2 regions of the Promicromonospora vindobonensis genome follow, and region 2 is predicted to be linked to the other one. Evidence: predicted binding sites of a transcription regulator. Region 2 holds the regulator's gene; the other holds the start of a gene.
What was found. The regulator LexA, encoded in region 2, represses DNA repair genes until DNA is damaged. The targets are predictions, from matches to a motif close to TCGAACANNTGTTCGA.
Positions count from the first base shown of each region.

Region 1: a site for LexA is predicted at 13,088-13,103, ahead of ACFS27_RS05645 (HNH endonuclease signature motif containing protein). Genes of this name have one in related genera too.

Region 1 covers NZ_JBHUOG010000001.1:1,198,781-1,213,553, reverse strand. The annotation lists gene ACFS27_RS05705 (glycine betaine ABC transporter substrate-binding protein) at 1-778, opposite strand, end outside; gene ACFS27_RS05700 (ABC transporter permease) at 864-1,781, opposite strand; gene ACFS27_RS05695 (quaternary amine ABC transporter ATP-binding protein) at 1,774-3,030, opposite strand; gene ACFS27_RS05690 (ASCH domain-containing protein) at 3,216-3,830, shown strand; gene ACFS27_RS05685 (SAM-dependent methyltransferase) at 3,852-4,571, opposite strand; gene ACFS27_RS05680 (VOC family protein) at 4,688-5,086, shown strand; gene ACFS27_RS05675 (pyridoxamine 5'-phosphate oxidase family protein) at 5,146-5,676, shown strand; gene ACFS27_RS05670 (3-isopropylmalate dehydrogenase) at 5,771-6,829, shown strand; gene ACFS27_RS05665 (branched-chain amino acid aminotransferase) at 6,988-8,118, shown strand; gene ACFS27_RS05660 (GAP family protein) at 8,219-9,028, opposite strand; gene ACFS27_RS05655 (sensor histidine kinase) at 9,137-10,540, shown strand; gene ACFS27_RS05650 (response regulator) at 10,537-11,196, shown strand; gene ACFS27_RS05645 (HNH endonuclease signature motif containing protein) at 11,193-13,025, opposite strand; gene ACFS27_RS05640 (cellulase family glycosylhydrolase) at 13,322-14,773, shown strand, end outside.
Region 2 covers NZ_JBHUOG010000002.1:1,781,358-1,796,130, forward strand. The annotation lists gene ACFS27_RS21195 (class I adenylate-forming enzyme family protein) at 1-624, opposite strand, end outside; gene ACFS27_RS21200 (biotin transporter BioY) at 621-1,199, opposite strand; gene ACFS27_RS21205 (TetR family transcriptional regulator) at 1,310-1,939, shown strand; gene ACFS27_RS21210 (TetR/AcrR family transcriptional regulator) at 1,936-2,685, opposite strand; gene ACFS27_RS21215 (DUF4386 domain-containing protein) at 2,771-3,334, shown strand; gene ACFS27_RS21220 (DUF5302 domain-containing protein) at 3,458-3,691, opposite strand; gene nrdR (transcriptional regulator NrdR) at 3,842-4,312, opposite strand; gene ACFS27_RS21230 (LysM peptidoglycan-binding domain-containing protein) at 4,432-4,878, opposite strand; gene lexA (transcriptional repressor LexA) at 5,070-5,885, shown strand; gene ACFS27_RS21240 (L-lactate dehydrogenase) at 5,976-6,965, opposite strand; gene ACFS27_RS21245 (ATP-dependent DNA helicase) at 6,975-9,080, opposite strand; gene ACFS27_RS21250 (carbohydrate ABC transporter permease) at 9,123-10,052, opposite strand; gene ACFS27_RS21255 (carbohydrate ABC transporter permease) at 10,054-11,025, opposite strand; gene ACFS27_RS21260 (ABC transporter substrate-binding protein) at 11,028-12,401, opposite strand; gene ACFS27_RS21265 (glycoside hydrolase family 13 protein) at 12,491-14,152, opposite strand; gene ACFS27_RS21270 (LacI family DNA-binding transcriptional regulator) at 14,206-14,773, opposite strand, start outside.

The sequences.
Region 1 (14,773 bases), on a different contig from region 2:
GCTTCGCGTTCGCCATCATCTCGGCGACCTCGGGGAACTCCTCGCTGAAGCCGGCGGTCGCGAGCTCGTGGAGGCCCTCCGCCTCGCCGAGGGCGCCCTTCGGGTCTTCGAGGTCGCGGACGGGGAACTCGTTGTTCGCCCAGAAGGGGCGCCACAGCGTGACGACGATGTCCTCCTCGGCGGCGACGGACTCCTCGAGGGCGCTGAGCATCGCCGACGTCGAGGAGGTCTGGAGCTCCCAGCCGTCCTCGTCCAGGCCGTACTGCGGGATGACCTGCTCCTGCGTGGCCTTGGTGAGGCCGGCGCCCGCCTCGATGCCGACGATCTTGCCGTCGTAGTCGGCCGACTTGCCGACGAGGTCCTCGATCGACCTGAGGTCCGAGTACTCGGGGACCGCCATGGTCAGCTTGGCGTTGTCGTAGTACGCGCCGAGGTCCTCGATGTCGTCGCCGTACTCGTCCATGTAGGACTTGTGCGTGACCTCGGGCCATGCGGACGGGTACACGTCGACGTCGCCCTCGGCGAGCCCGGTGTACAGCGGAGCGGCGTCGTTGATCTCCTCGATCTCTACCGTGTAGCCGTCCTCCTCGAGGATGTTCTTCCACAGGTAGGCGGTGCTCAGGCCGTCGGTCCACGAGGGGATGATGCCCATCGTGATGGTCTTGTCGCCGCCACCGCCGTCGCCGCTCTCGTCGCCCGAGCCGCAGGCCGTGAGGCCGAGCGTCAGGGTGAGAGCTGCCGTGGCAGCTCCGATCCGCTTGCCGGTCATGCCGATCATCGGTGTCCTTCCGTTTCGTATACAGGATTCGTTATGTATGGGTACTGGTGGTCTGTGCAGCTGTGCAGCTGTGCAGCTGTGGAGGTCAGGCCGGGCTGGTGGCCGGGGTCCGGACGAACCGGTCGCGCAGCTCGCGGATCCGGCCGCGTCCGGGACGGCGGGTGCCGATCGACGCGGTGAGCCGGTCCAGGAAGATCGCGAGGATCACCACGGAGATGCCGCCGTCGAACCCCAGCGCGAGGTCGAGGGTCGAGAGGCTGGCGATCACCTCGCTGCCGAGACCGGGTGCTCCGACGAGCCCGCCGATCACGGCCATGGAGAGCGACAGCATGATCACCTGGTTGATGCCGGCCATCACGGTCGGCAGAGCCAGCGGAAGCTGGACGTCCTTGAGGATCTGCCCCGGGCTCGCGCCGAAGGCCTGCCCTGCCTCGACCACCTCGCGGTCGACCTGACGGATCCCGAGCTCGGTGAGGCGCACGGCCGGTGCCAGCGCGAAGATCACCGTTGCCACCATCGCGCCGGCCACCCCGATGCTGAACAGCTTGACCACGGGGACGAGCCAGACGAATCCCGGCATGGTCTGCAAGAAGTCCATGACCGGCTTGAGGATGTTGCTGACCGTCGTGGACCGTGCCGCCCAGATACCCAACGGGATACCGATGACCAGAGCGCACAGGGTCGAGACCACCACGATCGCCAGGGTGTCCATGGCGGGCTCCCACATGTCCATCCCGATGATCAGGACCATGCCGACCAGGGTGCCGAGGCCGAACTTCCAGCTACGGACGAGCCATGCGAGGAGGGCGAAGATGACGGCGAGAACGAGCGGGTCCGGCGCCTGGAGCAGTCCGGCGAGCCCGTCGATCGCGCCGGTGATGAGGTCGCCGATGACGTCGAAGGCGGCGTCGAAGGTCTCCTTGAACCACGTGAACCCGGTCTCGAACCAGTCGCCGATGGGAATGGGCGGCACGACCGTCAGGGGAACAGTGCTGTCAGCCACGGACGGCCTCCTTCGTCTCGTCTGTGTCTGACGCCGTGTCGCTCACGCTCGGCACCACGGTCTCCAGCTCGGCGTCGGTCTGCGTGGACAGTGCCGAGAGCAGCGTGACGCGGGGGATGACGCCGCTGAGCCGTCCCGCGTCGTCCACCACGGCGATGGCCGGGGTCTCGGCGGCCGGGCCGAACAGGTCGGCGAGCGACGTGTCGGGGGTGACGCTGGCGAAGTCCGGTACCGGCTTCAGGAGGCCGTCGAGGTTCTTCTGCTCGAGGTGCATGCTCACCTCGTTCTCGCTGACGTAGCCCTGCAGGGTGCGGTCGCGCGCGGTGACGAACAGTGCCGACACCTGGTGCTCGCGCATCAGCTTGTGCGCGGCGCGCGGACCTTGCTCCGCCCCGAGGACGGCGACCGGCGGCTCCATGACGGACGACGCCGTCAGCACGCGGGTGCGGTCGACGTCGGCGACGAACTGGGCGACGTAGTCGTTGGCCGGGTCGGTGAGGATCTCCTCCGCCGTGCCGACCTGGACGATCCGCCCGTTGCGCATCATCGCGATGCGATCACCGATACGCATGGCCTCGTTGAGGTCGTGGGTGATGAACAGGATCGTCTTCCCGAGCTTCTGCTGCAGCTCGATGAGCTGGTCCTGCATGTCGCGCCGGATCAGTGGGTCGAGGGCGCTGAACGCCTCGTCCATCAGCAGGATGTCGGTGTCGGCGGCGAGCGCGCGGGCCAGGCCGACGCGCTGCTGCATGCCGCCGGACAGCTCGCTGGGCAGGTGGTCGTCCCAGCCGGTCAGGCCGCACAGCTCGAGCGCCTCGTGGGCGCGCCTGCGGCGTTCCTCCTTGGCGACGCCTTGGGTCTCGAGGCCGTAGGCGGCGTTGTCGATGACCGAGCGGTGCGGGAACAGTGCGAAGTGCTGGAAGACCATGCTGATCCGCTCGCGGCGCAGGCGGCGCAGGTCCTTGCCGGTGGCGGCGGTGATGTTCTCGCCGTAGAGCTCGACGTGGCCGGCGGTCGGGGGGTGGAGCCCGTTGATCATGCGGATCAGCGTCGACTTGCCGGACCCGGACAGGCCCATGACGACGAAGATCTCACCCTCTTCCACGGTGAACGACGCGTCGACGACCGCAGGCGTCAGCCCGGCTTTTTTCAGCTCGTCGGTGTCGGCGCCGGCCTCGAGGCGCTTGACGCCCTCATGAGCCTTGCGGCCGAACACCTTGTACAGATGATGTGCCTCGATGGCTGGCACAGAGCCTCCTAGCCTCGGCAGAAAATGGATGGGAGAGCACGTTTGGTACGACGTGGACCGTCGTTCACCAGACCATGACCAGTCATGCACATGCAAACTCGGTAAGCGTTCGTTATCGGATCGTTCAGCGTTTGTAACGCTCTCCGATACTCGTCCGGCGCCGGTGGGTAGGGCAGGATGTCCCCGTGACCCACGATGTGAACCCGCAGGCAGCGGACGACAACGAGCCGACCGACGCCGAGTCCCGGGTCGAGCCCTTCGACCCGGCGACGTTCCAGCCCGAGGCCGTGTCCGTCGAGGACTCGGAGCTCGCCGCGGAGGTTCTCGACTTCTGGGCGGCCACCCGCCAGTACGCGGGCATGTCGAGCGCGAGCATCGTGGTGGGCCCGACCGTCAGCGAGACGGTTCCGCCGCAGGCATGGTCGTTCGGGGACGAGCCGGAGCTCGCCCAGCGGCTGCTCGACGCGGTGCTGGCGGGGGACAAGACCGCGACGTCGTCGGCCCTGTGGGACTACGACGACGAGGGCGCCCCGCTGCCGGTCGTCGGCGAGCTGTCGATCCTCCTGGACGGCGGGAGCCACCCGCGGGCCCTGATCCGCACCACGAGTGTCGAGACCACCACGTTCGAAGAGGTCGACGAGGACTTCGCGGCAGCGGAGGGGGAGGACGACCGGACGCTCGAGTCGTGGCGCACCGGGCACGAGGCGTACTTCCGCCGCAACCTCCCGGAGGGCCGGGAGTTCGCGCAGGACATGCCGGTGGTGTGCGAGCGGTTCGAGCTGCTCTACCCGAAGCGCTGACCGGCCGGGGCTATGCCCCGCTCACGCGGGCGTGAGGATCAGCCAGGCGAAGCCGACCACGCCGCGGTACCCGTCCAGGTACTCCTCACGGCGGCGGTCGGCGAACGCGCGCGCACCGGGTGTGGCCAGCCGTTCGACGCCGGCCCGCCAGTCCGACTCGAAGTCGTCCCACTCGCCCTGCGTCGACGCGGCCGCGTGCAGCACCCGGAAACCGGCGTCGGTGGCCGTGCGGGCGAGGCCGGCCAGATCGGGAAGGTCCCCGAAGGCCTCGCGCACCGTGGCGTCCGGCTCGGTGTCGTAGATGCTGTCGGCGAACAGGAGCGTGCCGGACGGGTTCGTGAGCCGGTGCAGGGCCGCCAGAGCGGGAGCCGGGGAGTCGCCCCAGATGTGGCCCGCGCCGACGTTCAGCACGATGTCCGCCGGGCGGTCCCAGGTCGTCGCGTCGGCCGTGTGGAACGCCACCCGGTCAGCGAGCCCGAGCTCGGCGGCCCGACGGCGGGCGGCGTCGGCGTCGGCCGCGTGGTTGTCGACGCCGTCGCCGGCGATGCCGTGCTGGGCGCAGAGGCGGAGCAGCAGCTCGCCGCTGCCGCAGCCCAGGTCGAGTACGCGGGAGCTCGCGGCCGGCGGCTGGATCCGGTCGAGCAGGGCGGTGGCCCGCGCCTCACCCAGGGGCGAGTTGAACGTCAGCCCGGTGGCGGCGGCGTCGAAGTACGGGCGGAGGTCGTCATCGGCGGCGGTCATCCGGTGATTGTGCGGGTGGCTGGTGATCCCGGGCCAAGGCTTTTCGGCGGCTCCGCCTACGGTGGGTGCAGAGGCTCGAACCCACGGGCTTCCGGTCCCGACGTGAGGTGATGGCGATGACGCTGCGCTGGTACTCGATCGTGGTGGAGTCCACCGACCACAAGAAGCTGGCCCGCTGGTGGGCCGAGGCCCTGGGCTGGGAGGTCAGGTTCGAGCTGGACTCGGAGTCGGTGCTGGTGCCGCCCTGGGCCCTCGAGCTCTCGGAGAAGCTGGACTTCCACCAGGTGCCACCCGGCATGGTGTTCGTCCCGGTGGAGCACAAGAAGATCGGCAAGAACCGGCTGCACTGGGACTTCGCGCCGCACACGAGCGACGACCGGGACGCCGAGATCGCCCGGCTGGTCGAGCTGGGGGCGACCGTGATCGACGTCGGGCAGCCGGACGACGCGACCTGGACCGTCCTGACGGATCCGGACGGCAACGAGTTCTGCGTCCTGTCGGCCAGGGAGGTGTAGCCCGCTGGGGAGTGCCGGGCGCAGCGATGAGTTGGCAGGGCCGTCGTCGTCGGTCCTGTATGAAGACCAAGAATCTTGCACAGCTCTATGACCTCGCCCCGCTCGACTGGGCGCCGGTCGCGGCGAGCCTGGACGGGCTCACGCAGGCACCGGGAACCGGCGGGCCCGACCGGCACTCGCACTGGCTCACCACGCTCGACCCCGACGGGAGCCCGCACGTCACGGGGATCGGGGCGATCTGGTTCGACGGTGCGTACTGGGTGGTCTCCGGCCGCTCCGCGCGCAAGGGACGGAACCTGGAGCGGGACCCGCGCTGCTCCATCGCGGTGGCGACCGGTGACTACGACACGGTCGTGGACGGCCGTGCGGAGCTGGTCACCGACCCGGCCGCCGTCGCAAAGGTGGCCACGGTGCTCCGGGACGGCGGCTGGCCGTGCGAACCGGACGGCTCCGGCCTCGCGCTCACCGCTCCGTACAGCGCCCCGTCGGCAGGGCCCGCCCCGTGGCACGTGTACCGCGTGACGCCGACCAAGGCCACCGCGTTGCTCGTGCGCGACCCGGGCGGGGCGACGTCCTGGTCCTTCGACTGAGGTGGTCGATCGAACCCCCCGACGGAGCCGATCGTTGCGTCCATTCCGTGAGACCCGCGTCTCATCCGGCTGGTCGCGCGCGTAGGCTCCGGACATGGCACAGGTGGGCAGGACAGAGGGCATCGACCTCGCAGTGGTCGCAGGTGACGGCATCGGTACCGAGGTCGTGGAACAGGGCCTCGCGGTGCTCGAGGCGGCGCTGGCGCCGTCGGGCACCAAGCTCTCCACCACCGAGTTCGACCTGGGCGCTCGCCGTTGGCACGCGACCGGCGAGACCCTCACCGACGAGGACCTCGAGAAGATCAAGGGCCAGGACGCGATCCTGCTCGGCGCGATCGGCGACCCGTCGGTCCCGAGCGGTGTGCTGGAGCGCGGTCTGCTGCTCAAGCTGCGCTTCGCGCTGGACCACTACGTGAACCTGCGCCCGACCAAGCTGTACCAGGGCGTCACCAGCCCGCTGGCCGACCCGGGCGAGATCGACTTCGTCGTGGTCCGCGAGGGCACAGAGGGCCCGTACGTCGGCAACGGCGGCGCGCTGCGCGTCGGTACCCCGCACGAGATCGCCACCGAGGTGAGCGTCAACACCGCGTTCGGCGTCGAGCGCGTGGTCCGTGACGCCTTCACCCGGGCCAGCGCCCGCGAGCGCAAGCACCTCACGCTGGTGCACAAGCACAACGTGCTCGTCCACGCCGGCCACCTGTGGCGGCGCACGGTCGAGGCGGTGAACGCCGAGTTCCCCGACGTCACCACCGACTACGCGCACGTGGACGCCGCGACGATCTACCTCACGACCAACCCGAGCAGGTTCGACGTGATCGTGACGGACAACCTCTTCGGTGACATCCTCACCGACCAGGCCGCCGCGATCAGCGGCGGCATCGGCCTGGCGGCGTCGGCCAACATCAACCCCGACCGCACCGCACCGTCGATGTTCGAGCCGGTGCACGGCTCGGCCCCCGACATCGCGGGCCAGGGCAAGGCCGACCCGACGGCGACCATCCTCTCGGTCGCCCTCCTGCTGGACCACCTCGGCTTCGCGGCCGAGTCCGCTCGGGTCCACGACGCCGTCGCAGAGGACCTCGCGACGCGCGGTGACGCCGTACGCACCACCGACCAGGTAGGCCGCGATATTGCGGCCCGCGTGACCGAGTAGCCCGCTGTACGACGGCGGCGCCCGGGTCACGCAGACCGATCCCGGGCGCCGCCGTCGTACGTCGAAGGCCGTCCGGGGCAGGCGCCCGGCACGGAATGCTCCACCTGCCTTGCCGGGCGTGGAAGACTGACAACAGCATTCCGGTGAAAGGCATCGACATGACAACAACGACGGATCCCATCCTCCCGGCCCGGCTCGAAGACCTGGTCGCGCTCTTCGACGTGCGGCCCACCGACGTGCCGACGCCGGACGCCGAGCGCGCCGAGGCGCTCCGTGCTCCGAAGTTCGGGACGGTGTTCACGGACCACATGGCGCGGGTCTCCTGGACCAGCGCCGACGGCTGGAAGGACCGGCGGATCGAGAAGTACGGCCCGCTGCAGCTCGACCCCGCGACGGCAGTGCTGCACTACGCGCAGGAGATCTTCGAGGGCCTCAAGGCCTACAAGCACGCGGACGGCTCGATCTGGACGTTCCGTCCCGACCAGAACGCCGCGCGGTTCGCCCGCTCGGCGCACCGGCTGGCGCTGCCCGCGCTCAGCGTGGACGACTTCATCGGGTCGCTTGCCGCCCTCGTCCGCACGGACATCAGCTGGGTGCCCGACGGCGAGGACTCGTCCCTCTACCTGCGGCCCTTCATGTTCGCGTCGGAGGCGTTCCTCGGCGTGCGTCCCGCGCTCGAGGTCGAGTACCTGGTGATCGCCTCGCCGGTCGGCCCGTACTTCGCGGGCGGCGTGCGGCCGGTGTCCATCTACGTGTCGGAGCAGTACCACCGGGCAGGGCCGCCCGGAGGTACCGGCGACGCGAAGTTCGGCGGCAACTACGCCGCGAGCCTGCTGCCGCAGCTCCAGGCGCAGAAGGATGGCTTCGACCAGGTCTGCTTCCTCGACGCGGCCACCAGCACCTACCTCGAAGAGCTCGGCGGCATGAACGTGTTCCTCGTGATGGACGACGGGACGCTGCACACGCCGGAGCTCGGCTCGATCCTTGAGGGCATCACGCGCACCTCGGTGCTGCGGCTCGCAGCCGACCGCGGGTACGACGTGGTGGAGCGACGGATCCCGCTCGCGGAGGTCGCGTCCGGCCTGGAGTCCGGGAAGATCAAGGAGTTCTTCGCCTGCGGTACCGCCGCCGTCGTGACGCCGGTGGGGCGGCTTGCCGGGGCGACGTTCGACCACGAGATCAACGGTGGCGAGCCGGGTGAGCTGACGATGGCGATCCGTCAGGAGCTCACCGACATCCAGTACGGCCGCGCCGAGGACCGGCACGGCTGGATGCGCCGCCTGGCCTGACCCGTCCTGCCGCCGGACGACATCGGTCCGTTGCCCTGAGATCGGTCCATCGATGGACCGGTCTCAGGGCAACGGACCGATGTCGGCTGTGGGGGAGACCTCAGCCCCAGAGCCGGCCGATCGCGTCGCGGGCGACGAGGAACCCCACGATCCCGACGACCCACGCCGTGGTGCTCGCGGCGTTCTTCGTGAGCCACCTGTCCAGCCGCCCGAGCGGACGCTCCACGAGCCGCGCCGCGAACACCCGTGCCGCCAGCAGCACGAGGGCCGGCGCGATCATCACCAGGCAGTACCCGAGGACCCAGAGGCCCGACGTCGGCCAGTCGGGCCCCTGCGTACCGATCAGGCCGAGCGCGGCGAGGTAGGGGAGCATCGACGCGACCTCCACGAGGCCGGCCCCGATCGCCAGCAGCGCCAAGGCCGAACCGCTGCCCGACTCACTGCTGAGCACCCGCTCGCGCCACCGGCTCAGCCGACCTGGCCGGACCGGCTCCGCCGCGGTGTCACCCGCTGCCCCGGCCGCTCCCGGCGTCGGAGCCCCCGACGGCATGGCTGCCGCCGTCGGCTCGGTGCGCTTACGGCCACCGACGGGCTCCAGCTTGAAGCTCCACGCGAACAGCCCCACGCCGACCACGAGCTGCACGATCAGGAACGCGCGGTTGCTGGACAGGGTGCTGAGCGTGTCGCTCAGCGCACCGGCCCCCAGCAGGATCGCCAACCCGACCAGGGCATAGAACCCCGCGATCGATCCCAGGTAGAGCAGCATCCGCCCCACCCGGACGCGTCCGGGCGACATGAGTAGCCACACGGGGATGAGCAGGGTCCCGAAGCTTGTGGAGTCGATGAGCGCGAGCACGGCCAGGGCGCCGATCAGTGCGGCACCGGCGAGCTCGGCGGAGAGGAAGTCCATGCGACCAAGCCTGGTGCAGGCCTCGGCAGGGGACATCCGCCGAACCGCCGAATCCGGGTACATCTTTCGGATGACCCAGGCTGCGCCCCGCCGTGCTGAGATGGGGGCATGCTCCGTGCGCCCGACCTGTTCGCGTCTGTCTCGAAGGCCTACACGGCCGAGAACCGGCGCGGCGATGTCATCACGGCGGGCGTCCTGCTCCTGATCGCGCTGGCGCTCGACGCCCTGGGCCTCGTCAGGATCACCTGGGACGGACCGGCGAACATGCCCTCCTGGTGGTTCGCCGTGCCCGCCGTCGTCGGCAGCACCGCACTGATCTGGCGGCGGACGCGGCCGCTCGTGGCGCTCGCGGTCGCCACCGTCGCGCTCGGCGCCGACATCGCGCTCGGCGGGAGCGTCGGCCTGTTCGTGGTCGTGTGGGAGTCCCTGTACTCGGTCCACCTGCACGGCCGGCCGGTGGCACGGCGGATCACCGCCGTGGGCACCACCCTGGCCTCGCTCACGCTGATGATCGTCATCGGCGTGCTGAGCAATGATCTCCGCGCCGCCGTCCTCTCCGGACTCCAGCTCGCCACGCTCCTGGTCATGCCCATGTGGTGGGGCGGCAACGTGCGACAGGGCCGGGAGCTGACCGCGGCGGCATACGAACGGGGACGTCTCGAGCGGGAGCGCAGCCAAGCGCTCCTCCGTCTCGCCGAGGCGGCCAGGCACGACGCGGTCCGCGCCGAGCGCACCACCGTCGCCCGCGATCTGCACGACGTCGTCGCCTCGCACCTGTCCGCGATCACCATCACCTCGGGCGCTGCGCTGGCGGGCGCCGCGGAGGCGGAGCGCGACCGGGCGGCACTGCGCAGCATCCGCGCCGAGAGCCTGGCCTCGCTGCAGGACATGCAGGCCATGATCCGGGTGCTCTCCGCCGAGACCGGGCAGGGTGGGCGGGCACACGGCGAGGCGTCGGTGGACGGCGGGACGTCCTCCGGCACGGGCGGTCCGGATCTGTTGGCCGCGCCGCGCGTCGCTCAGCTGACCCCCGTGCTGGAGCAGGTGCGGCTCGCAGGTCTCGAGCTCCACGTGACCGATGCCGACGGCGTGCTGGCCGGCGACACGACCTTGCCCGCGGCCGTCGACCACGCGGTGTACCGGGTCGTGCGGGAGTCCCTCACGAACGTGCTCAAGCACGGTGGCGGCCGCGCGGAGCTTCGTGTCGCGGCGGGCGACTCCCTGGAGCTCGAGGTGTACGACGACGGTGTGCGTCCCGGCGACGCCCCGGACCAGGCCGATGTCGGTGGTGCCGGGCTCGGGCTCCTGTCGATGCGCGAGCGCGTCGAGTCCCTCGGCGGGACGTTCGAGGCGGGTCCCGAGCCCGGTCCCGGGTTGAGGCCCGGGACCGGAGCTGCGGCCGGCGGCTGGCGTGTGCGCGCGGCTCTGCCGCTGCCGGACCGCGCCGACATGGCCCCAGGACTGCCCGAACGTGTTCCGTCGGACGGCCGGGCGCCGGGGCTCCACGCATGATCCGCGTCCTGCTCGCCGACGACCACGCGGCGATCCGTGCCGGCCTGCGCATGCTCCTCGCGACGGCCGACGACATCGAGGTGATCGGCGAGGCCGGTGACGGCGCGGTGGCGGTCGCGAACGCGCGGGCGCTGCGCCCCGACGTCGTGCTCATGGACGTCCGCATGCCAGGGACCGACGGCGTGACCGCCACCCGGCAGATCGTCGAGGAAGGGCTGTCGGAGGTCCTGGTGCTGACGACGTTCGACCTGGACGAGTACGTGTTCGGTTCCCTGCGGGCCGGGGCGGCGGGGTTCCTCCTGAAGACCGCCGAGACGACGGCGCTGGTGGATGCCGTACGCCATGTCGCGGCCGGTGACGGCGTGGTGGCGCCGGAGGTCACCCGGCGGCTCATCGCGGAGCTGTCGGCGCCCCAAGAGCGGAACGGCGGCGGCACCCGCGCCGGCCCGGCACGGTCACTGCCCGCCGACCTGACGCCGAGGGAGCGCGACGTGCTCGCCGGCCTCGGCTGCGGCCTGTCGAACTCTCAGCTCGCCGCCGAGCTGATGATCAGCGAGGCCACCGCGAAGACCCATGTGTCGCGCGTGCTCGCCAAGCTCGGTGTGACGTCCCGCCTCCAGGCGGCGATCGCGGCGCGCGACGCGGGGCTCGCCTAGAAGGGTGGTTCGTCGAGGTCGGGCGGGACGGTCGGGCTGGTGGGTGTGGTGTCGGGTGTGGTGGTGGCGTACTGGCGTGGGAGCCGTTGGCCGGTCAGGGCGTGCAGGGTGAGGTCGTGGCTGGTGTCGGGGTCGATGTGGTCGAGGTCGATGTGGGTGTCCAGGACGGTGGGTGGTCGGGTGTGGGTGCGGCCGGTGGGGGTGGTCCAGGTCGTGACGCCGGTGAGGGGGTCGCGGACGATGCCCCAGCCGGCGTGGGTCTTGAGCAGGTGGTGCTTGCGGCACAGGGTGTGCAGGTTGTCGGCGTTGGTCTGTCCCCGATGATCGTCTCCGTTCCTGCTCCTGTTCTCGCCTCCCTGGTTGTTCTTGTCCTTGTGGTCGAAGGGTTGGATGTGGTCGAGGTCGCAGCGGCTCGCCGGTAGGTCGCAGCCCCACAGGAAGGTGCAGGTCCCGTCCCTGGCTTCGACCGCGGCCCGCAGCACCTTGCCAGGCTGATAGGTCGTGGTGGAGTAGTCGGTCAGGATCCCAGTGACCGGGTCGGTCAGCAGGCGTTGCCACGTGGCGTCGGTCGCGATGATGCGGGCGGTCTCGGCCGGGACGGGGCCGTATCCGTCCAGGTGTCCGGGCGCCTGGTCGAGGCCGAGCAGCGCGCTGGCGGGGATGGTGACTCGCACGACCGGGCGGGTCGGCACGATCCGCACAGGCCGCACGATCTCCTGCCCGGGTATGCGGCCACCACACGTGCACGCCCGGGTGTTCCCACCATCCGTTCCACCGCTGCTCCCGCTGCTCGTCCCGCCCTCGGCGTAGCCGGTCGAGGGGCCGTCTGCGGCGTTCTCGCGGGTCTCGGTAGCGAGCTCGGTCGAAGGCTCGGTAGACGGCTCGGTGGTGGTCCCGGGGACGGTGAAGCGGTCGGCGGGGAGGAGGCGGCCGGTGATGATTCCGGTCAGGGAGTCCGCGCGTAGCTGCCCGAGGGTGCGGTCCTCACCGGTGGCGTGGCGTAGCTGGTGGGCCATGTCGTCCACCACACCCCACACCGCAGCGGCGTCCGCCGCGGGCAGGTAGGCGGAGAGCCAGCCCATGTCGTTCTCCGCCCGGTCCAGCTGCACGCACCGACGTTGGGCCTCCGTCTTCGCGGTCTGCGCTGCGCCATGACGGGCCTTGGCGAACGCGAGCATCCGGGTCTGCAGCCACTTCCACGTGCGCCGGGGTGCCTGAGGAAGGAGCCGCTCGATCGCCTCGGTCCGCTCAGCCACGGTCAGCTGCGATGCCGAGCGCAGCAGGACCTGCGCCCTGCGCACGTCGATCCGCCCCGCGACCAGTGCAGCGATCACGCTCGGGTGCCGGGCACCGGACTCGGCCCGCACCACCACATCGACCGCTTCCGGCTCGGTGACCACCAGCTCGCCGGTGACCTGTCCGACCAGCGAGTTGTGCGCGAGGGCGTGCGACTCCCTCGTGGAGCGTTCGGCCACGACGCGAGCCTGGACACCCGCCATCCAGGACTGCATCCGCCCACAGGCGACCACCAGGTCACCCAGGGCGTCATCGGACAGCTCTGCCAACCGGTCGGGATCCAGCTCGGTCGCCCGGTCCACGGTCTCGGCAACCACACGAGCCAGCTGCGCACCCGGTGCCTCGGTCAGTGCTCGCCGCAGAGTCTCGACCGGCCACAGTGCGATCGGCACCGAGTCCGGCGGCCAGTCCGGCCCGACCGCGTCAGCCAGATCGTCCGGTGCCACACCGGGAGGCAACTGCCAACCGTCGTCCCGGAGCGGGTCGGCCAGGAGCCCGCCGGCGATGCCGTCGTCGTACATTCCCTCACCCATACTGGTGCACCTCCCTCACTCGACCGTTCAGTCAATAAGACCGGGCCAACGGCGTCAATCCGTCCGACGTTTGTTCGATTCCGACCCTACTCCGGGTCACTGGTGCGCGCCTGGTCTTCTGCCGCCCGCGTAAGAACGAGCGAACCCAGCCGTCGGCCGCTAGAACGTCGGCCTGCCCTGCGCCCAGTTCTGGAGCGACAACTGACGGAAAGCGATTGCCTCCGCACCTTGACTTCACCCGGGGGCAACCCGAGCATGGGAGCGTTCCCACAGGTGCACACGAGAAGGGCCTCGTCATGCAGAGAACTGCGCGCACCCTGGCCGGCATCGTCGCCGGCCTCGCACTCACGCTCGCCCCGGTCGCTCCGGCGGCCGGCGCCGGAACCACCAGCGGTCCCGAACCCGGAGGCATCGCCGCGCTCCGCGACCGGCACCAGGACCACAGCACGCACCACCACAAGGCCAGGCACGGCACGGCGAAGGTCGCGGACATCGCCGCCGACATGCAGCCCGGCTGGAACCTGGGCAACAGCTTCGACGCGACCGGCGCCGACGAGACGTCGTGGGGCAACCCGCGAGTGACCGAGGAGCTCCTGGACCAGGTCCGCGCCCAGGGGTTCAACAGCATCCGGATCCCCGTCACGTGGGGTCAGCACCAGGGCGGCGCGCCGGACCACGCCATCGACCAGGCCTACCTCGACCGGGTCGAGGAGGTGGTGGGCTGGGCGCTGGAGGACGGCTTCTACGTGCTGATCAACCTCCACCACGACTCCTGGCAGTGGGTCAACACGATGCCCACCGACCACGACGCGGTGCTCGACCGCTACACCGACACCTGGACCCAGATCGCCGACCGGTTCAGGGACTCCGGCGGCCGGCTGCTGTTCGAGAGCGTCAACGAGCCGCAGTTCACCGGCAGCTCTGGCGAGGCGGCGGACCTCGAGCTGCTGGCCGAGCTCAACGACGTGTTCCACGCCGTCGTGCGCGGCTCGGGCGGCGGGAACGCCACCCGGCCGCTCGTGCTCCCCACGCTGAACACCGGGTCCGAGCCGGCCAAGATCGACGCGCTGGCCACCCAGATCGCCGCCCTGGACGACCCGCACCTCATCGCGACGGTGCACTACTACGGGTTCTGGCCGTTCAGCGTGAACATCGCCGGGTACACCCGGTTCGACGCCGAGGTGCGGCAGGACGTCACGGACACGTTCGACCGGGTGCACGCGGCGTTCGTCGCCCGCGGCGTGCCGGTGCTCCTGGGGGAGTACGGGCTGCTCGGGTTCGACCGGCACACGGGGACCGTCGAGCAGGGCGAGAAGCTCAAGTTCTTCGAGTACCTCGGGTACGCGGCGCGCGAGCGTGGCATCACGACGATGCTCTGGGACAACGGGCAGCACCTCGACCGCACGGCCCACACCTGGCAGGACCCCGCGCTGTTCGAGCAGATCTCGTCGAGCTGGACCGAGCGCTCCGGGACGGCGTCGTCCGACCTGGTGTTCGTGCCAGCATCGGGCGCCGTCGGCGCACAGAACCTGACGCTCGAACCGAACGGGACCAGCGTCGAAGCGCTCCTGCACGACGGCGCGGAGCTGGCCGCAGGGGCCGACTACGCCCTCACCGGTGACGAGCTCACGCTGTCCGCCGCGCTGCTGGAGCGGCTCGCAGGTGACCGGACGCCGGGACCGGCCGGCGAGCTGGTGGTCCGGTTCTCCGGCGGGGTGCCCTGGACGGTCCGGGTGATCAACCAGGAG
Region 2 (14,773 bases):
ACCACGCCCCTCGTCGAGCGCGACGAACGAGAGCTCCGCCGCCCCGTAGTACGAGACGACCCGGACGCCGCGGGACTCCGCGTCCGCGCGCAGCCGCGCGTCGAGGTGGGAGCCACCGACGAGGGCGGTCCGCAGCCGCGGGAGAGCCCGGGTATCGAGCATCGACCGCAGCGCCTGTGGCGTGCCGTGGAACACGGTCGCCTCTGCGGCTCCCCGCCCGCCGGGGAAGACCGGCCGTGGGCCGTCGGCGAGCGCGTGGGCGAGGGAGAACAGCGTCAGCGACGACGCCGGCGGGGCCGGCAGCATGATCAGCTGCTCCGTCGCCGTCCGGTCCGTCGCCGTCCGGTCCGTGAGCAGCTCGGAGACCGTGGCGAAGGACCGCTCCCACGAAGCGGCGGTGCGCAGCACGACACGCGGTGCGCCGCTCGTCCCCGAGGTCAGCGCGGCCCAGGCAGCACCGTCCGGGACCGGGGCGACGTCGGCGAGCTCGCGCACCGCGGACCACTGCGCAGCGGGCCACCGGTCGTCGCCGACGAGCGGGACGTCCCCGTGGGCACGCACCGCTCGGATGCTGTCGACGAGCTCGTCGGTCGAACCTCGCAGCACCACGATCCGCGCGGTCATCGCGTCACGTCCGCGCCCGAGGCGTCCTGCTCCCTTGGCGAGAGCCACGTACGCCGGAACGCGCGGGGGTAAGCACGCAGGAGGGTGGTGACGGTCAGGGTCGCGAGCGTCGCCTTCACCAGGTCACCGGGGAGGAACACGAGGCTGGTGAGGACGGTCTGCTCGAGGGACAGGCGGGTGATCACGCTCTGCACGGGGATGCCGAACGCGTACACGACGACGATGCCGCCGACGACCGTCGCGAGCGCCGTCCGCCAGATGGCCGGCTTCCGGGCGGCGGAGTGCACGATCAGGCCCGTCACGAACGCCCCGGCAACCCATCCGGCGAGGTAGCCGGCGGACGGCCCGACGAACACGCTGACGCCGCCACGCCCTCCGGCGAGCAGCGGCAGACCGACCGCGACGAGGGCGAGCAGCACGACCATGGCCAGAGCACTCAGACGCGGTCCGAGGACCGCGCCGGCGAGCATGACGCCGAACGTCTGCGCCGTGATCGGGACGGCACCGAGGACGCTGAAGCTACCCGGCAGACCGAGGGCGGCGACGATCGCGACAAAGACTGCCACGCGCGCCATGTCCGTCGCGTCGAGCGCCCGACGCCGCGCACCATGTTCGATGGGCACCTGTTGACCTCCTACCTGAACACTGTTCACCTGAACGGTGTTCGGGTCACTATAGTGGCAGCATGCCAGCTCCGGGAACCTCGCTACGACGAAGTCGCGACGACGTTGCCGACATGGCCCTGCGCCTGTTGGACGAGCAGGGCCTGCCCGCTCTGACGATGCGGCACCTGGCGACCGCCCTCGGTGTCCAGCCAAGCGCCCTGTACTGGCACTTCCCGAACAAGCAGGCGCTTCTCGCCTCGGTCAGCGAGCGGATCCTCGCGCCGATGGGCGAGGAGCCGCTCGGCGGCATGCCCATGCACGAAGCCGTGCGCACGGTGGGCGCGCGGATGCGCGAGTGCCTGCTCGCCCACCGGGATGCGTCCGAGCTGGTGTCGAGCTCGCTCGCCCTCGGGCTCGTGAGCTCCCCCGTGCGGGCAAAGCTCCTGGACGTCGCCCGCCTGCGCGGCGTGCCCGCCTCGCTGGCCGAGGTGGCCGCTGAGGCGGTCATGCACTTCGTCGTGGGCTTCACCTTCCACGAGCAGCAACGCCTGGCCGCGGGTCAGCTCGGGCTGCTGGAAGAGCCGGTCAGCTCGAGCGTGGAAGGTGCGCGTGCGGACTCCCCCGGCGGCGACGACTTCACCGAGGCGCTGACGATGATCGCGCACGGCCTCGAGGTGTCGATCGCCCAGTACAGGAACCACCACCGCTAGCCTTCACCACCGAGGATCAGCCGCTCTTGCGGCGGAACATCTTCGCGCTTCGCCCGCTCTGACCGTGACCTGGGCTCAGTGAGCGTCTCGACCATGTCGAGGATGAGGTCGAGGCCTGGTTCGAACTCGTCGCCGAACGAGTATCCCGGCCGTAGGACGTGGACCTCGGCGAACACCGCCAGGTGGGGGTACCGGCCGGCGTCCGGGACGGCTGGCTGGCCCCCTGGCTGCTCGCCGTTCCCCCCGCCGTCGCGGCCGCCCGAGGGCACCGCTGCCTCCTGGAGCACGAACCCGTACACGTATGCGTCGACGAGCGTGTAGGCGCGCGCGGTCATCGGCAGCGACAAGCCGGCGCCGAGCAGCACGCCCAGCACGGCGTCGTGATGACGGAGCGTCGCCGGCCCCGGCGCCGACCGGGAGTCCAGAATCGTGAGCGCCCAGGGGTGCCGGGCCAGGACGGCGCGCGCGGAGATCGCTCGCGCGCGGATCGCAGCCCGCCACGGTGACCGCGCCTCGGGCAAGTCGATCTCGGCGAAGACCCGGTCCACCATGCCGTCGAGGACGTCTTCCTTGCCGCGGACGTAGTGGTACAGCGACATCGGCTTGAGACCCAGCGCGTTCGCCAGCGACCGGATGGTCACCGCGGCGAGCCCGTCCGCGTCGGCGAGCGCGACGGCGGCGTCGAGCACCCGCTCGCGACTCAGCGGTGCGCGGCGGGCGACTCCCCCGGTGTCGGTCTCTGGCACGGCATCCCCCTCTGATTCATTGACGGCACGCTCTCGCACCTCTACCGTACAAAGTACCCTTACTTAGTACGGTTGGAGCAACCTCATGTCTCACCGTCAGGCCGGCAGACTCGCCGGCACCCTCTTCCTGGCAGTCTTCCTCCTCTACGGGGTCGGCAGCACGCTGGCACCCCAGCCGGCCGGGCTGACGCTCATGGTCCTCAACTCGGCCGGCGTCGCGACGATCGGGGCAATCGCGTTCCGACTGTTGCGGACCGCCGCCCCCCGGACCGCCCTCGTCTACGTGCTCGCGCGGATCACCGAGGCCGTCGCGCTCGCGATCGGCGTCCTGTTCCTGGCGGGCGGGAACGCCGAGGCGAACCAGGCCGCATATGTGGCGGCGATGGTCGTGCTGGGCGTCGGCAGCGTGCCGTTCTGCCTGGCCCTCGCGAGGCACCGCGTCGCCCCACGCTGGCTCAGCATGTGGGGCGTGGTTGGGTACGTCCTGCTCGCAGTCGGTGTGGGGCTGGATTCCGCCGTCCCCGGCGCCGGTGTCGCGCTGGCCGTCCCGGGGGGCCTCTTCGAGCTCACCCTGGGGGTGCTGCTGCTCGTTCGCGGCTGGCCTACCCGCGCACCCACGGTCACGCCATCGGTGGCGGCCACGCAATGACCGCTACCACGGTCCAAAGAACCTGGGCTTCGCTCGTTCAACGAACGAACCCGCAGCTCGGTGAGCAACACAAAGGCCGCTGACCAGGTCAAACACCTGGTCAGCGGCCTCCACCACCGAGGATCAGCCGGACTTGCGGCGGAACATCTTCTGCACGGGGCCGGTCGTCTCCGAACCGTGCACCGCGCCGGTGTTCACGTCGCCGGCTGCGGTCCGGTGCTGCGCCGAGTTCTTGCGGTCCAGCGCCTCCTTGAACCGTGCCTTCGCGTCCTTGCTCGGCGCGGTCGGCACCTTGGGCTCCTCTACGCCCTCGGCTTCGACCTCTGCCGCCTCGGCATTGGGCTTCTCGTCCGTCACACCGATCACCTCCTCTTGTTTCGGGGGTCCCTCGATCGGGTCCGTCGCCGCCCAGCCTGCACTACCGCACAACCAGGTGCCAACATTTTTGGGCACGGTCGAGCCGCCCGGCCAGCGGCGCCCGGCCGCGCGGCAGCTCCACGCGGGCCCTCAGGCCTGCGCGGCCGCCCGTTCGGCGCGCTCCGCGCGCAGCGAGGTGATGGCGCTCTCGAAGTCCTCGAGCGAGTCGAACGACTGGTAGACGCTCGCGAACCGCAGATAGGCCACCTCGTCGAGCTCCCGCAGGGGGCCAAGGATCGCGAGGCCCACCTCGTACGCGTCGATCTCCGCGCTACCGTTGCTCCGCAGCGTCTCCTCGACACGCTGGGCCAGGATGGCGAGGTCGTCGTCGCTCACCGGACGCCCCTGGCACGCCTTGCGCACACCAGCCGCGACCTTGTCGCGGCTGAAGGGCTCGGTGGCGCCGGACCGCTTGACCACGGACAGGCTGGCCGTCTCCACGGTGGTGAACCGGCGGTTGCAGTTCGGGCACTGGCGCCGGCGCCGGATCGACAGGCCGTCGTCGGCGGTCCGCGAGTCCACCACGCGCGAGTCAGCATGGCGACAGAACGGGCAGTGCATGCTCACTCCTGCGTGGTCGACCACCGACCGGAGGCCTCCGGTCGCGCCCCGACCGTAAGCGGGCAAACCACCCCCATGCAACATCGCCGCGCCATTTGACGGCGAATTGTGGTCTCTCGTCACTCCTTGGGTAGGAGCAACAGCTCTCCGACCCGCACCGTGCCCGACGACATCTCGTTCAGGTCCTGGAGCCGGGCGACCGCGTGCCGGACGTCCTCGCCCGGCCTCGCGATCTCCGTGGCGTAGCCCCAGAGCGTCTCACCCGGCTGCACCGCGTGCACCCGGACCTCCGTCGGTTCGCCGGGGGAGCTGGCGACGGCGGTCGCACCCCAGGTGATCATCGGCGCGAGCAGGAGCATCGCCAGCAGCACGAGCGCCGCGCGGCCGCGCCTGGTGAGCCGCAGGCCGGCCAGGCCCAGCCGGTCGGCGATCGTGCGCTCCCGGGCCGGCCGGTACGCCGGGGCCGCGGCCGGCCCGGACGCCTGTGCATACGCCCGGCCGTACGGCGGCACGAACGCCTGTCCATACGTCGGGGTGTACTGCCGCAGCGGGATCACGTCCCCCATGGCCCCTCCTCGAAGAGTGACTGAGCTCTTGTCGTTCATACAAGCGTTCGTCGAACGCCCGTACCATTGTGTAGCACGGGACACCGTCCGATGTCGAGACACGCTCGAACATTCGTTTGAGCCGAGCGAGTTTGTGATCTAGAGTGGGTCGCGCATGGGAGAACATTTGTCGGAACGGGAGGGGCACGGGCATGACGGGACGGGACGGGACCAGCGACACGAGAGCCGTCGACACGGCGCTCTCGGGTGTCGCCACGCTGGACGCGCCGGGCGACAAGGCGGTCGCTGACGTACACACGATCTCGCCGACAGACCGCCTCACCGAACGGCAGCGCCTCGTGCTGGACACGATTCGGCAGTCGTTCGAGACGCGGGGCTACCCGCCGTCGATGCGTGAGATCGGCGAGGCCGTCGGGCTGGCCAGCCCGTCGAGCGTCAAGCACCAGCTCCAGATGCTCGAGAAGAAGGGCTTCCTGCGTCGCGACCCGAACCGGCCGCGCGCGATGGAGCTCGTCGAGCCCATGGCCGAGCAGGTCGACAAGCCGACACGCGGCGAGATCCACTGGCCCGAGCCGCGCCGTAGCGGCCAGGTCCACTGGGGTGGCTCGGTGCCCGACGACGCCAGCACCCCGCCGCCGTCGTACGTGCCGCTCGTCGGCCGGATCGCGGCCGGCGGGCCCATCCTTGCCGAGCAGGTCGTCGAGGACGTCTTCCCGCTCCCCCGCCAGCTCGTCGGGGACGGCGAGCTGTTCCTCCTCAAGGTCGCCGGTGACTCGATGGTCGACGCCGCGATCTGCGACGGGGACTGGGTGGTGGTGCGGCGGCAGAACGTTGCCGAGCAGGGCGAGATCGTCGCGGCCATGATCGACGGCGAAGCCACGGTCAAGACGTTCAAGCAGGCGGACGGGCACGTCCTGCTGCTGCCCCAGAACCCGGCCTACGAGCCCATCCCGGGCGACGAGGCGCAGATTCTGGGCCGCGTGGTAGCGGTGCTCCGCAGCCTGTAGGGGCCGGACACGCGCGACGAGAACGGGGTTGTGTTCCTGCTGGGTCTCCAGCGGAGCACAACCCCGTCGTCGTCTCCCCCTGGCCCGTCCTCAGAAGCCGAAGCGCTTCTGGACCGCCCGCACGCTGTCCGCCGAGGTACGCAGGCCGGCCAGCTCCTCGTCGGACATCGGCACCCGCACGTTGTCCGTGACGCCGCGCCGGTCCACGAGTGACGGCACGGACAGGCAGACGTCGCTGATGCCGTGATAGTCGTCCAGCAGCGAGGACACCGGCATGATCCGCCCCTCGTCCTTGAGGACAGCCTCGATGATGCGGGTCCCGGCCAGACCGACGGCGTAGTTGGTCGCCCCCTTGCCCGCGATGATCCGGTACGCCGAGTCGACCACCTCGTGGTGCACCTCCGCGCGCACCGCGCCGTCGATCGGCGGCCTGCCGCCCAGCGGCGCCCAGTCCAGCAGCGGGACACCACCGATAGTCGCGGAGCTCCAGAGCGCGATCTCCGAGTCCCCGTGCTCCCCTGCGATGTACGCGTGCACGTTCCCGACGGCCACACCGCAGCGCTGGGCGAGCACACCACGCAGCCGCGACGAGTCCAGGACGGTGCCGCTGCCGAACAGCTGCTCACGCGACAGACCGGAGATCTTGAGCGCCGCGTAGGTCACGACGTCCACGGGGTTGGTCACCATCAGGTAGGTCGCGTCCGGCGCGACGTCCACCAGCCCGGGCAGGATCTGGTGCATCAGCCCGATGGTCGCCTCGGCGAGGTCGATCCGGGTCTGCCCGGGCTTCTGCTTCGCCCCGGCCGTCACAACGACGACGTCCGCCCCCGCGCACACCGCAACGTCGTCCGAGCCGACCACCTGCGCCTGGGGGGTGAACATCAGACCGTGCTGCAGATCGAGCACCTCCGCCTCGACCTTTGCCCGGTTCACGTCGTGGAGGGCGATCGTCCGGGCCGAGCCCCGGGTGAGCGCGGCGAAGGCGAGGGTCGAGCCGACCGCCCCTGCACCCACTACCGCCAGCTTGGTGGTGCGTGAGCCGGACGGCTGCGCGCCCTGGACGTCCGAGAGGGCTGACATGTGTCCAGGCTATGTGTCGAGCCGCGCCAGCGCGGCGCGGACAAGCGCCGAATCCGTGGTGGGCCAGAACCCGGGCATCGAGCGGGTGAGGAACGAGGCGTACCGCGCGGTCGCGAGGCGTGGGTCCAGGACCGCCACGACACCACGGTCGTCCATGCTCCGCACGAGGCGCCCGGCGCCCTGCGCGAGCAGCAGCGCGGCGTGCTGCGCTGACACCGCCATGAACCCGTTGCCGCCCGCTTGCTCGACGGCCCGTGCGCGGGCCGCCTTGACCGGGTCGTCCGGGCGGGGGAACGGGATGCGGTCGATGAGGACGAGCTGACACGACGGGCCAGGCACGTCGACGCCCTGCCACAGGGACAGCGTGCCGAACAGGCACGCGGCCGGGTCCTCGGCGAACTGGCGCACCAGCGTGGGTAGCTGGTCGTCGCCCTGCGCCAGGATCGGGAAGTCCAGCCGCTCGCGTATGGCCTCGGCGGCCGCGTTCGCCGCACGCCGGGACGAGAACAGGCCGAGCGTACGGCCGCCGGCGGCCGTGATGAGCTCGGCGATCTCGTCGAGCTGCGCCTCCGTCGTCGGCTCGCGGCCGGGCGCCGGCAGGTGCCGCGCCACGTACAGGATGCCCTGGCGGGGGTAGTCGAACGGGCTGCCTGCGTCCAGGCCGCGCCATGGCGGGGCGTCCTCGCCCTTGAGGCCAAGCGTGCCCGCCACCGGCTCGAACGTGCCCCCCAGCGCCAGGGTGGCCGACGTGAACACGCCGGTCGCCTCCCCCAGCAGGTGCATGCGGATCAGGCCGGCGACGTGCAGCGGCGCCGCGTGCAGGCGCGTCACGTTGTCGCCGAACCCGCCCCACCCGTTGTCGGGGCGCGAGCACCACAGCACGTCGGCGGTCGTGTCCTTGAACGCCATGCGTTCGGCCGTCTCGAAGAGCTGCAGCATCGCGCCCTGCGCCATCTTCAGCCCCGGCTCCGGCTGGCCGGCGGCCTGCCCCTTGCCGCCGCCCGTGTCTGGCTTCAGCGTGCTCAGCACCTCCCGCGCCGCGTCCCGTACCGCGCCGACCGCAGCGCGCAGCTCGTCCGGCAGACCGTCGGGGAACCGCTCGGCCGGCGCCGTCACCAGCAGGGTCCCGAGGGCTTGCGCCGCCTGGTCGAGGGCGTCGGTGTTCGTTCCGGTGTGCCGCCGGGCCAGCCGTGCGGCGTTCTCCACCGAGGCCATCGACAGGTCCACCGTGGCGGACGACGTCACCCGGTCCGTGAGCTCGTGCGCCTCGTCGACCACCACGACGTCATGCTCCGGGAGGATGCCCGGGCTGCCGGTCGCCGCGATGCCGAGCATCGCGTGGTTGGTGACCACGACGTCCGCGTCGCGGGAGATGGTGCGTGCCTTGTCCGGGAAGCACTCGGCGAGCATGGGGCACTTGCCGCCCAGGCACTCCATGGCGGTCACGGACACCTGGCGCCAGGCCCGGTCCGGTACGCCCGGCACCAGGTCGTCGCGGTCGCCCGACTCCGTCTCCCCCGCCCACTCGTGCAGCCGGCGGACGTGGTCGGCGAGCGTGGCGCCGTCGTCCTTGCGACGGCCGCGCGCCCCGCCGGACCCCGCCGTGTCCTCGGTCCGCGGGTGGTCCTCGCCGCCGGGCAGGTCGAAGAGCGTCGGCTCGTCGGCGGGGTAGCCGCCGCCGACCTTGTGCACGCACAGGTAGTTGTGCCAGCCCTTGAGCAGCGCGATACGTGGCTCGCGCGGGAGCTGCGGCGCCACCGCCTTGGCCACCAGCGGGAGATCACGTGTGATGACCTGCCGCTGCAGCGCGAGGGTGGCGGTCGAGATGATCACCTTGCTCCCTGCGGCCACCGCGTGCCGGACGGCGGGCACCAGGTAGCCGAGCGACTTACCGGTGCCTGTGCCCGCCTGGACGAGCAGGTGCTCGCCCTTCTCGATGGCCTCGCCGACGGCCACCGCCATCCGGTGCTGGCCGTCCCTGCGCCCACCGCCCAGCTCTCCGACAGCGAGGTCGAGGAGCTCGTCGACGTCGGGGATCCGCTCGTCGGCGGTGGGGGCGGCAGGTGCGTCGGGAAGGCTGGTCACACGTTCGATCCTAGGCCGGGCCACCGACATGCACCCCACGTCGTCCACAGGTGCAGGCCGTCACCCGTCGCGCTACCCCTTGACCGCCCCGCCCAGTCCGGCCCCGCTCAGGAACAGGCGCTGGAAGGCGAGGAACAGGGCGATCGGCAGGACCGTCGAGATCGCGAGCGCCGCGAGGAACACGTCGAGCTCCAGGTAGGGGGCGATGGCGGGCAGCCTGACGGACAGCGGCTGGTTGGCCGGGTCCGGCAGCACCAGCATGGGCCAGAGGTAGTCCTTCCAGGCGGCGATGACGGCGAACACGGAGACGACGCCGAGGATGGGCTTGGACATGGGCAGCACGATGCTCCACAGCAGCCGGAAGGGTCCGGCGCCGTCGACGCGGGCGGCCTCGAAGATCTCGCGGGGCAGGCCGTCGAAGAACCGCTTCACCAGGAGCACGTTGAACGCGCTGGCGCCCATGGGGAGCCAGACCGCCCAGAACGTGTTGAGCAGGCTGACGTGCACGATCGGCACGTCGAGGATGGTCAGGTAGAGCGGCACGAGGAGCACGACGGACGGCACGAACAGCGTCGCCAGCACGAGGGCGAAGATCGCGTTGCCGTACCGCGGCCGCAGCACCGACAGCACGTAGCCGCCGGTGGTGGCGACCAGGATCTGGAAGAACCAGGCGCCCGCCGCGACGATCAGCGTGTTGACGAAGTAGTGGTCGATCTCCGCGCGGTTCCATGCGGTGGCGAGGTTGGCCCAGTCGACGCCGGTGGGGAACAGCCCCAGCGGATCGCGCAGGGTCTCCTGGGTGGGGGTGACGGCGGCCTTCGCGAGCCAGAGGATCGGCCCCAGCCCGACGACGACCAGAGCGGTCAGCAGGCCGCCCTGCAGCACCCAGAGGGAGCCCCGCACGCTCGGCCGACGCCGGTCGTGGGACGACACGATGCCCCGTTCGACGGTCTCCGGGGTGCGCCGGCGGGCGGGGGCCGGGATCCGGACGTTCGCTGCCATGTCAGCTGCTCCAGGGTCGGGTCACGCGGAAGTACACCGCGGAGAGGACGGCAAGGACGCCCGCGAGCATGAGGCTCAGGGCTGTCGCTGCCCCGTAGTTGCCGCCGAGGCTGCTCCCGAAGGCGTAGTCGTAGATCAGCATCAGGATGGTGAGGGTCGCGTTGTTGGGGCCGCCGCCGGTGAAGAGGAACGGTTCGAGGAACACCTGCGAGGTGCCGATGATCTGCAGGATCAGGGTGATGAAGAGGACTCCGCGCAGCTGGGGCAGCGTGACGTGCCAGATCTTGCGCCACACGCCGGCACCGTCCACCTCGGCCGCCTCGTAGAGCTCGGTCCGCACCCCGACGAGTGCGGCGAGGTAGATGATCACGGTCCCGCCGGCCGCCGCCCAGGTCGCTTCGAGGACCAGGGACGGCATGGCGCTGGTGGCGTCCTGCAGCCAGGGGTACGGGCCGAGGCCCACCCATCCGGCGATGGTGTTGAACACGCCGGTGTCGGAGGCGTCGTAGAAGAACTTCCACAGCAGCACGGCCACGACCGGCGGCACGACCACGGGCAGGTAGGCCAGCGCGGAGAACAGGCCCCGCATCCGCCGCACCTCGCTCATCAGCACCGCAGCGGCCAGCGGCAGGGGGTACCCGAAGACGAGCGCGAGCACGGCGAACCACAGGGTGTTCCCGACGGCCTTGCCGAGCAGCGGGTCCTGCAGCACGTACGCGAAGTTGTCGAGACCCACGAACACGGGAGCGGTGACCAGGTTGGTCTCCTGGACGCTCATGACGAGCGCCCGGCCGATCGGGAACCACGAGAACACACCGAACACGAGGATCATCGGCAGGGCGATGACGAGGGTGCTAAGGCCGCCGTCGCGCAGCCATTCCCGGGGCGCGCGGCGGCCGCGCCTGCGGGGCCCGGACGACGACGGCGGTGCGGCCGCCGTCGTCGTCCGGAGCGGGCTGGACAGAGTGGTCATCGTCAGCCGCGGTCGAGCAGGCCCTGGACCTGGGTCTGTGCGTCGGCGAGAAGGGCGTCGATGTCCGCGTTCTCGTCGGTCAGCACCGCCTGGACCACGGGGTCGAGCGCCGCGTACACGTCCTGGGTGGCGACGGCCGGCTCCGGGACGACCGGCTGGTCGAACATCTGCTCGGTCATGGGCGCGAAGTTCTCCAGCGGGACGTTGACGAGGTCCTTGATCCAGCTCTGCTGCTCCTCGTACGTGGCCCGGTCGAAGATCGGCAGGGCCGGCGCGCCGACGGGCTGGTCGGTCTCTGCGGCGACCTCTGCCTCGGCCGTCGCGGCCTCCTGGTCGGTCAACTTGGAGATGTAGTAGAAGTCGATCCACTTCACCGCGGCCGCTTGCTCCGCGTCGGACGCCGCAGAGCTCACCGCGGCGAGCGTGCCGCCACCGAGCGTCCCGGCGTCGTCACCCTCCAGCGGCAGCACCGTCACCCCGTACTCGTCCGGGTTCATCTGGTTCTGGGTGAACAGGTTGGGGTAGTTGGCACCACCTGAGACGTACATGCCGATCTTCCCGGCCGCGAAGTCCTGGTTGATGGTGCCCCAGTCGTACAGGAAGCTGGCGCCCATGGAGTCGTCCTCCCAGCGCATCTCCTGCAGCATCTCGAGGACCGCGACCGTGGCGTCGTTGTCGACGGTGGCGGTCGCCTCCTCACCCTCACCCTCGACGATGCGGCCGCCCAGCGCGTAGGTCTCGGTGGTGAGGATCCAGCCGCCCGTGTTGCTCTGGGTCATGTGGGCGTAGCCGGCCTGGCCGGTCTCGTCCGCGATGGTCTTGGCGGCCTCGCGCACCTCGTCCCACGTCGCGGGCGGGTTGTCCGGGTCGAGCCCGGCCTCCTCGAACAGCGCGCGGTTGTAGTGCAGGCCTTGGTTGTAGGCGGCGATCGGGACCGCCCACATGCCGCCGTCGGCGTCCTGGCCCGCTGCGGCGATCGTGGGGTTGAACTGGTCGGCGTAGGGCAGCTCCGCCACCAGGTCGCTGACGTCGGCGATCTGCTGGCGCTCGATGAGGGCCCGGCCGTCGGTGAACGGGATCGGGAAGACGTCGGGCAGGGTGCCTCCCGCCAGCTCGGCAGCGAACGTCGTGCCGGACCAGGTGAACTCCTTGGTCTCGACCTGGACGTCCGGGTTGGCTTCCTCGAACTGTGCGATGCGCTCGTCGAACGCATCGATCGCCTCCTGTTCGAGGCCTGCGTCGATGGCGACCTCGATCGTCACCGGGCCGGTGGGCTCGGCGGCCGGGTCGTCGGACGAGCCGCAGGCCGTCAGGGTTCCCACGACGGACAGGACGCCCACCAGGGCGAACGCCGATCGCTTCTGTGCTGACTTCATTGTCACTCCTTGGGTCTTGTGCCACCGGGGCGGCACGTCTGGGGATGCACTTCTGGGGTTGGCAGAGCCGGACTTGGCCGAGCCGGGGTTCAGGACGGCAGGTCGAGCCAGACGGCGGTGTCCGGCCCGACGGCGCCGTCGACCGGACCGCTCGCAAGGAGCACCGTGGCCCCTGCGGGCAGCGGGACGGGAGCCGTCCCGAGATTGACGACGCAGGCGAAGCCCGCGCCGCGGGTGAACGCGAGGACGCTGTCGCCCTCGACGCCGAGGTCGAGCCACGCGAGCTCCTCGGTATGCAGGGCCGGGAGGTCGCGCCGCAGGTGCAGCACCTGGCGGTAGAGGCTCAGGGTCGAGCCGGGGTCGCCGTCCTGCGCCTGCACCGAGTAGTCGCGCCAGCCGGTGGGCTGGGGCAGCCAGGGCGCCGCACCACCGTCGGGCCCGAAACCGAGGCTCGTACCCGTGCGGGTCCACGGGAGCGGGACCCGGCAGCCGTCCCGGCCGGGGTCGACGCCCTCCGAGCGGAAGTGCATGGGGTCCTGGATCAGCGACCTCGGCACCTCCGCCTCGGGCAGGCCGAGCTCGTCGCCCTGGTAGACGTACAGGGCGCCGGGCAGCGCGGCGACCAGCAGGGCGGCGGCACGGGCACGGCGCGTGCCCAGCGCGAGGTCGGACGGTGTGCCGAACCGCTTGGCGGCGAAGTCGAAGGACGAGTCCTCGCGGCCGTACCGGGTCACGGGCCGGGTCACGTCGTGGTTCGACAGGACCCAGGTGGCGGGCGCGCCGACCGGGGCGTGCGCCTCGAGGGTCATCCGGATCGACTCGCGCAGCTCCTTCGCGTCCCACGGGCGCGCCATGAAGTCGAAGTTGAACGCCGTGTGCATCTCGTCGGGGCGGAGGTACTGGGCAAAGCGCTCGTGGTCGGCGAGCCACACCTCGCCGACGAGCACGCGCGGCTCGTCGTACGTGTCGGCGACGCGCCGCCAGCCGCGGTAGATGTCGTGGATCTCGTCGCGGTCGAGGTGGGGATGCTCCCCCGGGCCCGCCGCCTCCGGCACCTCCGGGAGAGTGGGGTCCTTGACGATGAGGGCCGCCGAGTCGATCCGGATACCCGCCGCGCCCCGGTCGAACCAGAACCGCAGGACGTCCTCGTGCTCCTGCCGGACGTCGGGGTGGTTCCAGTTCAGGTCCGGCTGCTCCGGGGTGAACAGGTGCAGGTACCACTGGCCCGGCGTGCCGTCGGGGTTCGTGGTCCGCGTCCAGGTCTGCCCCTGGAAGCTCGACACCCAGCCGGTCGGGATCTGCGCCCCGTCGGGACCGTTGCCGTCATGGAACCAGAACCGCTCGCGCTCCGGCGAGCCCGGGCCCGCCGCCAGCGCCGCGCGGAACCACTCGTGCTCCGCGGAGATGTGGTTGGGCACGACGTCGACGACGGTCCGGATGCCCAGCTCGCGGGCCTCGGCGATCAGCGCCTCCGCGTCCTGGAGCGTGCCGAACGCCGGGTCGATCCGGCGGTAGTCGCGCACGTCGTAGCCGCCGTCGGCCAGGGGCGACGCGTACCAGGGCGTGTACCAGATGGCGTCGACGCCCAGGTCGCGGAGGTAGCCGAGCCGGGAGCGGACACCGGCGAGGTCACCGGTGCCGTCGCCGTTCCCGTCCGCGAAGCTGCGGGGGTAGATCTGGTAGATCACGGCGCTGCGCCACCACTCGGGCGCGGCGGGCGGCTCCACTGCAGGCTGGGACGTCGTCGTCATGCAGTGAACCGTAAGTCACATGACAACGAGCGCGCAAGAAGTTGACAGGAAGGTTATCGATTCGCGACAACCTTCACGGCAGCGGTCGACGCCCGCACCACGAGCTCCGGCTCGAAGAGCAGCTCGTCGCGCGGCACGTCGCTGCCGTCGATGAGCGCGGCGAGCAGGTCGACGGCAGCCCGCCCCATCGGCTCGATCGGCTGGCGCACGGTCGTCAGGGCGGGATCGGTGGAGTTCATCAGCGCGGAGTCGTCGAAGCCGACCACCGAGACGTCGGCCGGGCAGGCCAGCCCGGCCCGGCGCACCGCCCGGATCGCGCCGAGGGCCAGCGGGTCGCTGGCGCAGACGATCGCGGTCGCGCCCCGCTCGATCAGCCGGTTGGCCGCCGCCTGGCCGCTCTCCAGGGAGTACTGCGAGTGCACCACCAGGTCGGCGTCGACCGTCAGGGCGTGCCGCTTCGCGAACCGGCGGGCGGCGGCGAGCTTGCGCTCCGACGGGACATGGTCGGCCGGGCCCAGCAGCAGGCCGATCCGCTGGTGCCCGAGCGATGCGACGTGACCCATCGCCTGCTCGATCGCCACCAGATCGTCGGTCGCGACCCGCGGGAAACCGAGGTCCTCT